2 regions of the Methylobacterium sp. 88A genome follow, and region 1 is predicted to be linked to the other one. Evidence: predicted binding sites of a transcription regulator. Region 1 holds the regulator's gene; the other holds the start of a gene.
The links. Region 1 encodes PhoB, which activates phosphate uptake and scavenging genes when phosphate is short. Its sites were predicted from a motif close to TGTCATNNANCTGTCAT; they were not measured.

Region 1 (4,418 bases):
CCAGCGCCGGTATCGTCACCGGCATCATCCTGGCGCTCGCCCGCATCGCCGGCGAGACCGCGCCGCTGCTCTTCACCGCGCTCAACAACAACAGCTGGTTCTCGCCCAACCTGATGGGCGGCATCCCGAACCTTCCGGTGATGATCTACCAGTTCGCCCTCTCGCCCTACTCGAACTGGCAGCAGCTCGCCTGGGCCGGCGCCCTCCTCATCACCGCCACGATCCTCGCCCTCTCGATCGTGGCCCGCTTCGTCATCAAGAGCGAGCGGGCGCGCTGACCCCGCGCCCCCGTCCCATCCAGCCCTCGACAAGGACACGCACCCGATGAACGCCGCTCCCGCGATCACGCAAGCTCAGCTGACCGGCCGCCACAAGGCCGACGAGCAGGCCCCCGTGCGCATCGCCGTGAAGGACCTGAACTTCTATTACGGTTCCTTCCACGGCCTGAAGTCGGTCAACCTCAACTTCCACGACCGGCAGGTCACCGCGCTGATCGGCCCGTCCGGCTGCGGGAAGTCGACCCTCCTGCGCACCTTCAACCGGATCTACAGCCTCTACCCCGAGCAGCGCGCCGAGGGGCAGATCCTCCTCGACGGCCAGAACGTCCTCGACGCCAAGGTCGATCTCAACGAGCTGCGCTCGCGCATCGGCATGGTGTTCCAGAAGCCGACGCCGTTCCCGATGTCGATCTACGACAACGTCGCCTTCGGCCTGCGCCTCTACGAGAAGCTGCCCAAGGCCGATCTCGACGTCCGCGTCGAGGAATCCCTGCGCAAGGCCGCCCTGTGGGACGAGGTGAAGGACAAGCTCAAGCAGTCCGGCATGGGCCTGTCGGGCGGCCAGCAGCAGCGCCTCTGCATCGCCCGCACCGTGGCCCAGCGTCCCGAGGTGATCCTGTTCGACGAGCCGACCTCGGCCCTCGACCCGATCTCCACGGGCCGCATCGAGGAACTGATCGAGCAGCTGCGCTCCGAGTTCACGATCGTCATCGTCACGCACAACATGCAGCAGGCGGCACGCATCTCGCAGTTCACGGCGTTCATGTATCTCGGCGAGCTGGTGGAGTTCGGCCCCACCACGCGGATCTTCATGAACCCCGAGAAGCGCCAGACCCAGGACTACATCACCGGCCGCTTCGGCTGAGCCCGCCGGGGCCGCGTTCCGCGGCACCGGACCCGATCCCGATCCTACGCGATGCAGGCCGCCCGAGGCGGCCTCGGTCGAGGAGTGCGAGCATGCCCAACCACATCGTCAGTTCCTACGACACGGAACTGGAAAACCTGCGCCGCTCGATTTCCGAGATGGGCGGGATCGCCGAGAAGATGATGACCGATTCCGGCAACGCCCTGGTGCGCCGGGACGTGCCCCTGGCCCAGGCGGTGATCGGCGCCGACAAGCGCCTCGACGCCCTCCAGCACGAGATCGAGGAGCGGGCGATCCTGCTCATCGCCAAGCGTCAGCCCCTCGCCATCGACCTGCGCGAGACGGTCTCGGCCATCCGCGTCTCGAACGATCTCGAGCGGATCGGCGACCTCTCCAAGAACGTCGCCAAGCGCGTGGTGGCCATCGCCGAGCAGATCCAGCCGCAGAAGATCGTCATCGCCGTCCAGCACATGGGCGACCTGGTGCAGGAGCAGCTGAAGGACGTCCTCGACGCCTATGCGAGCCAGGACGTGAAGGCCGCCCTCGACGTCTGGGAGCGTGACGACGCCATCGACGCGCTCTACAACTCGCTCTTCCGCGAATTGCTGACCTACATGATGGAAGACCCGCGCAACATCTCGTTCTGCACGCACCTGCTGTTCTGCGCCAAGAACATCGAGCGGATCGGCGACCACACCACCAACATCGCCGAGACGATCCACTACCTCGTCACCGGCACGAACGAACTGGCCGAACAGGATCGCCCGAAGAACGACGCATCGAACTACGCCACCGTGTCGTTGCCCGCCAGCGCCTGACCGTCCCTCCGGTCGGGCCATTCCGGCACGATCGTCGCGCGGCCGTCCCGTGCGTGACGGGACGGCCGCCCTCACCCTGAAAACACCCGCATGAGTACGCGCATCCTGATCGTCGAGGACGAGGAGGCCCTCACCCTTCTCCTCCGCTACAACCTCGAGGCGGAGGGCTTCGTCGTCGACACCGCCGCCCGCGGCGACGAGGCCGATCTGCGCCTTCAGGAGCAGGTGCCCGACCTCGTCCTCCTCGACTGGATGATGCCCGGTCTCTCCGGCATCGAGCTCTGCCGCCGCATCCGCGCCCGGCGCGAGACCGAGCGGCTGCCGGTCATCATGCTGACGGCGCGCGGCGAGGAGGGCGACCGCATCCGCGGCCTCGGCACCGGCGCCGACGATTACATCGTCAAGCCGTTCTCGGTGCCGGAACTGCTCGCCCGGGTCCGCGCGCTCCTGCGCCGGGCCAAGCCGAGCCACGTGGCGGACCTGCTCATCGCCGGCAATATCGAACTCGACCGCGTCAGCCACCGCATCCGCCGCCAGGGCCGCGAGATCCATCTCGGCCCCACCGAGTTCAAGCTCCTCGAATTCCTGATGCAGAGCCCCGGCCGGGTATTCTCGCGCGAGCAGCTCCTCGACGGGGTCTGGGGCCACGACGTCTATATCGACGAGCGCACGGTGGACGTGCATGTGGGCCGCCTGCGCAAGGCCATCAACCGCCCGCGCCAAAGCGACCCGATCCGCACCGTGCGCGGCTCCGGCTATTCCTTCGACGAGATGTTCTCGACGGACGAGTGAGAGCGGGTCCGGCTTCGCGCCGCTCCGCCTGGAACGAGCGCCCGGATCTCGACGACGGGAGGTCGCCGCGGCTGCGGGCTGCCACCGGGCAACGAGGCCGGGAGTTCGACCCCGGAACTCTTTACGGGCCGCTTCGGCATGATCTCGGGGGCACCATGGGGCCTGAACGTCCGAGCAGCCCTGGCCGAATGAGTCTCATTCGGCCAGGGCGTGTCGGGACGCTTACGCCAGCAGGAAATCGAGGTGCGTCAGCGTCGCCTTATCGTGGTTGTCGATGATGGCGAACTGGACCGCCTTGGCCGTGGTGCCGCTGCCATCGGCGTCGTAGGACAGGGCACCGGTGTCGCGATTGTAGAGGATGCGGTCGTCCGCATCGATCTTCGCGCCGGCCACACCCAGGTCCTTGAACGCCGCCGCGAGGTCATCGGCCGAGAGCGCCGCGAAGATGCTCTTCGAGAACTGGATCGTGTCGATCCCGGCCGAGAAATCGGTGATGTGGTCGATATTGGTCGCGCCGAGCTTCGTGCTGAACACGAAGGTATCCTCGCCCGCCAGACCCGTCAGCGTATCCGCCCCGAGGCCACCGTCGAGATGGTTGGCGCCGGCATTGCCCTTGAGCACGTTGACGAGCGTGTTGCCGGTGGCGTTGAGGGATCCGGTCCCGGTGAGCGTCAGGTTCTCCACGTGGGACCCCCCTAGCGAGAAGGACACCGACGCCTTGACGAGGTCGATGCCGGTGCCGTCGCTCCCCTCCACGGCTTTGTCGCGAATGTTGTCGACGATGTAGGTGTCGGAGCCGGCACCGCCGATCATCGTGTCCGCGCCCGTCTTACCGTCGAGGACGTTGACGCCGGCATTGCCCCTGAGGACGTTGTCGAGCGAGTTGCCGGTGGCGCTGAGATTCCCGGTGCCGGTCAGCGTCAGGTGTTCCACGTAGGAACCCCCGAGCGAGAAGGACACGGATGCCTTGACGAGGTCGGTGTCACCGCCGCCGCTCACTTCGACGGCTTTGTCGCCGATATTGTCGACGATGTAGGTGTCCGATCCCGCGCCGCCGGCCATGATGTCGGCGCCGGCCTTGCCGTCGAGGAGGTTGGCGGCGGCATTGCCGGTGAGAGTGTTGGCGAGAGCGTTGCCGGTGCCGTTGAGTGCAGCCGTGCCGACTAGCGTGAGGTTTTCGACGTTGGCCGCCAAGGTCAAGCTGATGGACGAGCGGACGGCGTCGATGCCGCGATCGGCCGCCTCGACGACAACGTCGCCGGCATTGTCGACGACATAGGTATCATTCCCCGCATACCCGGTCATCGTGTCGGCGCCGCCCTTGCCATCGAGGAGGTTGGCGCCGTTGTTGCCGACAAGCGCCTGAGCGAACTCGTTGCCGGTGAGGTTCATCGCGCCCGTGCCCGTCGCTTTCGCCGTGGCCAGGGTCTCGATCGCCTGTCCGGCGGCGAGGACGTAGCTGACGCTCGTCTTGACGGTGTCCTGCCCGGCATCCTTCGCTTCGAAGACGCGATCGCCGGATTGATCGACGACGTAGGTGTCGTTGCCGGCCTCGCCGTACATCCGGTCCGCACCGAGATGACCGTCGATGTCGTCGTTGCCGGCGCCGCCGTGGATCGTGTTGCTCAGGACGTTGCCCGTGAGACGGTCGTTGAACCTGCTGCC
Region 2 (4,418 bases), 3.3 Mb from region 1:
TCGGTACCGTCGAATGGACATGGTCGGACCAGACACTGTGACCCCATCCCGCAAAAGCTCTATCGAAGCGCCTGTCTATCGGTTATCTTACCGACCGTCCAGACGGTTTTTAGGGTGTGAACATGGCGAAGCCGCGCACACGGCGGGAGGATCGGCCGAGCGTCATCCTCGATGCGGCCGAAAGCCTGATCCGTCGCGCGGGCACGCGCACCCTGACCATCGACGCGGTGGCGGCGGAGGCGGGCTTAAGCAAGGGCGGGGTCCTCCACCATTTCTCCTCGAAGGAAGCGCTCATCACGGCCATGGCCGAGCGCAAGCTGAAGGAGGTCAAGGAGGGCATTGCCAAGCTCGAAGCGGAGCAGGTGCCGGGCCCCTCGGCCCTCCCCCTCGCGCTGATCGCCCATGCGAGGCAGGTCTATGCGGAGGAAGAGGGGTTCCCGCGGGCCTTCCTCCTGGCCTCGGCGGAGAATCCCGAGGCCTTCGCCGGATTCAACGCCTTCCTCAGCGAGCGGCTCGCCGCCCTGGAAAAGATCGAGACCTGTCCGGGAATCGGTGCGGCATTGGTTTTCTCGACGCTGGGGCTGCTGATCTCCCGGACGCTGGGCTTCCATTCCATGGAGGGCGCGCAGTTGGAGCGGCTCTTCGACGGTCTCGAAAAGGTGGCACGCTGCGTGACCGAAGGCGAGATCCCGCCGGAAGCGTGCGGGACGCCCTGAGCGGCTTCACGCGAGGGCGGCCATGGCCTGGAAGACGAGGGCGTGGCGGGCGGCCAGGGCGTCGATATCGGTGGCATAGCCGCCGCCGATCACCGCCACGAGGGGAATGCGGCGCCGGCGCGCTTCTCCCACGACGAAGCGATCCCGTGCGGCGAGGCCCGCATCGGTGAGGGCCAAGCGCCCGAGCCTGTCGTCCACGTGCGGATCGACCCCGGCATTGTAGAACACGATGTCCGGCGAGAGCCCGTCGAGGAGGCCCGGCAGATGCGCGCCGAGGACGGCGGCGTAGGCCGCGTCGTCGACGCCATCGACGAGGCCCACATCAAGGTCGCCGGGGATCTTGCGCGTCGGATAGTTCTTCTCGGCATGGATCGAGAAGGTGTACAGATCCGGCGAGCCGGCGAGGCAATCGGCGGTGCCGTCGCCCTGATGCACGTCGCAATCCACTACCAGCGCCCGGCGGATCGTGCCCTCGTCCTGGAGCGCCAGGGCGGCGACCGCGACGTCGTTGAACACGCAGAAGCCCGCGCCGGTCTCCCGCCGCGCATGGTGGCTGCCGCCGGCGGCGCTGCCGGCGAGGCCATGGACCAGCGCGAGCCGCGCCGCCGCGAGGGTGCCGCCCGCGGAGGCACAGGAGCGGGCGACGACGCTCTCGTCCACCGGAAGGCCGATCTCGCGCTCGACCTCCCGCGAGACCGAACAGGACAGGACCGCATCGACGTAATTCGAGCGGTGCGCGCGCTTCAGGAGGGCCGCGTCGGCCGGTTCGGGTCTGACGAAACCGGCGGGAGCGAGCCCGAGCGCCGTGAGCGTTTCGGCGAGGCGACCGTATTTCCGCATCGGGAACCGGTGCCCGTCCGGCAGGACGGCCTGATAGGCGGGGTGGACGACGATGGGTGGAATCATGTCGCCTCGGCGATCTGCCACGTCTCGGTCACACCGGCCCCTTCCCTGCGACGAGGAGCCGATCGACTCCGCATTGCTGTCATACGACTGAAACAGCCTGCCTGTTACGGCCTCGGGCAGGGGCTGGTTCCGTCAGGCGGCGGATGCCCGGAGGGAGCACGGCATGATCGGCAGCATCGAGACCGGCGCGATCGTCGCGCTCTCGCTCTGTGCCGCGCTGACCCTGGTCAATTGTCTCAGCATCGCCATCGCCGCATGGCGCATCGGCCGCAACCGCGGCACGCCGAGCTTTCCCAGCGCCGCGCCGATCTCCCTCGTGCGCCCGGTCTGCGGTCTCGAAGCGTTCAGCGAGGAGATGCTGGAGCGCGGCTTCCATCTCGCCCACCCGGATTACGAGCTGATCTTCTGCGTCGCCGATGGCCGCGATCCCATCGTCCCGCTCTTGCACCGCCTGATGGCGGCCCATCCGGCGGTGCCGGCGCGGCTCATCGTCGGCGACGAGCGGATCAGCGACAATCCCAAACTCAACAATTGCGTGCGCGGCTGGGAGGCGGCCCGCCACGACTGGGTGGTGCTCGCCGATTCCAACGTCCTGATGCCGCCGGACTACCTGCAGCGGCTGCAAGCCTCGTGGCGGCCGGATACGGGCCTCGTCTGCTCCACGCCCATCGGCGCAAGGCCGCACGGCTTCTTCGCCGAACTGGAATGCGCCTTCCTCAATACGCTCCAGGCGCGTTGGCAATATACCGGCGAGAGCCTCGGCCTCGGCTTTGCTCAGGGCAAGAGCATGCTCTGGCACAAGCCGTTCCTCGATGGGCGGGGCGGCATCCGGGCGCTCGCCGCCGAGATCGCCGAGGATGCGGCGGCGACCAAGCTCGTGCGCGCGGCGGGCAAGCGGGTGCATCTCGTGGCCGCGCCCTTCGACCAGCCCCTCGGATTTCGGACGTTCCGCGAGGTCTGGTCGCGGCAGGTGCGCTGGGCGCGCCTGCGCCGGGTGACATTCCCGCATTTCTTCGCGCCCGAGATCGGCTCGGGCGCGGTGCTTCCCTTCGCCATCGCGGCTCTCGCGGTCCCGGACGCTCCGGTCCTGATCGGCGTCGTCGCCATGGCCATGCTCTGGTACGGGGCCGAATACGCGCTCGCCGCCCGCGCCGGGTGGCACCGCTCTCCCCGGCTCCTCCTTGCCTTCCTCCTGCGCGACGCGATCCTCCCCGTCATGTGGGCGAGCGCCTGGATGCAGAGCGCCATCGTCTGGCGCGGCAACGCCATGGACATCCGCCCCAAGGAGACGCCCCGCCTGCGCACCCGCGCCACGGCGGCGTGAGGCCGGATACGGGCTTCACACGCCCTATTTCTCTTGCGGCAAAACTCTTGCTTGGCCATTCCCGACGGCAGCCTTCGCCGATGACGGGAACCCACCATGCAAAGCGAATCCACCGGCCTGCATAAGGGCCTGAACGCCTTCCATCTCTGGGGCATCGCCGTCGGCCTCGTGATCTCGGGCGAGTATTTCGGCTGGAGCTATGGCTGGGCCAGCGCCGGAACCCTCGGCTTCCTGGTGACGACGACCTTCATCGCCGCGATGTACGTCGCCTTCATCTTCAGCTTCACCGAGCTCACCACGGCCATCCCGCAGGCCGGCGGCCCCTTCGCCTATAGCCGGCGCGCCTTCGGACCCATCGGCGGCTGCATCGCCGGCTATGCGACGTTGATCGAATTCGTCTTCGCGCCCCCCGCCATAGCGCTGGCCATCGGGGCCTATCTCAACGTCCAGTTTCCGGGGCTCGACCCGAAACACGCGGCTTTGGGCGCCTACCTGATCTTCATGACCCTCAACATCGTCGGCGTGCAGATCGCCGCCACGTTCGAACTGTTCGTGACCATCCTGGCGGTGGCCGAATTGCTGGTCTTCATGGGCGTCGTCGCCCCGGCCTTCAGCTTCTCCAATTTCGCCGCCCATGGCTGGGCCGGTGAATCCACATTCAGCCTCGCCGCAATCGGCGGCATGTTCGCGGCCATTCCGTTCGCCATCTGGTTCTTCCTCGCCATCGAGGGCGTCGCCATGGCGGCGGAAGAGGCCAAGGACCCCAAGCGCACGATCCCCATCGCCTACATCACGGGCGTCCTGACGCTCACCGTCCTCGCCTTCGGCGTGATGATCTTCGCCGGCGGCTCGGGTGACTGGCGCACCCTTAGCAACCTCAACGACCCGCTGCCCCAGGCGATGAAGACGGTGGTGGGCGAGTCGAGCGGCTGGCTGCACATGCTGGTCTGGCTCGGCCTGTTCGGCCTCGTGGCGTCGTTCCACGGCATCATCATGGGCTATTCGCGCCAGATCTTCGCCCTCGGCCGCGCCGGCTACCTGCCCGGTTTCCTCGCCAAGGTGCACCCCCGCTTCCAGACCCCGCACGTGGCGACGGTGGCCGGCGGACTCGTCGGCATCGCCGCCATCTACAGCGACAACCTCATCGAGATCGCGGGCCAGTCCCTCACCGCGAGCATCGTCACCATGGCGGTGTTCGGCGCGCTGGTGATGTACGGGATGAGCATGGCGGCCCTGTTCAAGCTGCGCCGCAGCGAGCCCGACCTCGCCCGTCCCTACCGGGCGCCGTTCTTCCCCGTCGCCCCCGCCTTCGCTCTGGCCATGGCCGGCATCTGCTTCATCGCCCTGGTCGTCTTCAATCCGATGATCTTCGCGATCTTCCTGGCCGTGATGGTGGTCGCGGTCGCCGCCTCGCATTTCCTGGCAAGGCCGGTGGCGGCTGCTCCCGCCGCGACGCTCGATCCGGTCATCTG

Region 2: A3OM_RS0117000 (ceramide glucosyltransferase) is a predicted target of PhoB. The motif match lies at 1,700-1,716, and genes of this name have one in related genera.

The regions. Positions count from the first base shown of each region.
Region 1 is NZ_AQVT01000001.1:295,153-299,570, forward strand. Features, by position in the region: gene pstA (phosphate ABC transporter permease PstA) at 1-278, shown strand, start outside; gene pstB (phosphate ABC transporter ATP-binding protein PstB) at 325-1,143, shown strand; gene phoU (phosphate signaling complex protein PhoU) at 1,236-1,961, shown strand; gene phoB (phosphate regulon transcriptional regulator PhoB) at 2,052-2,753, shown strand; gene A3OM_RS23350 (calcium-binding protein) at 2,976-4,418, opposite strand, start outside.
Region 2 is NZ_AQVT01000001.1:3,552,135-3,556,552, forward strand. Features, by position in the region: gene A3OM_RS0116985 (efflux RND transporter periplasmic adaptor subunit) at 1-21, opposite strand, end outside; gene A3OM_RS0116990 (TetR/AcrR family transcriptional regulator) at 123-716, shown strand; gene A3OM_RS0116995 (histone deacetylase) at 723-1,622, opposite strand; gene A3OM_RS0117000 (ceramide glucosyltransferase) at 1,786-2,946, shown strand; gene eat (ethanolamine permease) at 3,043-4,418, shown strand, end outside.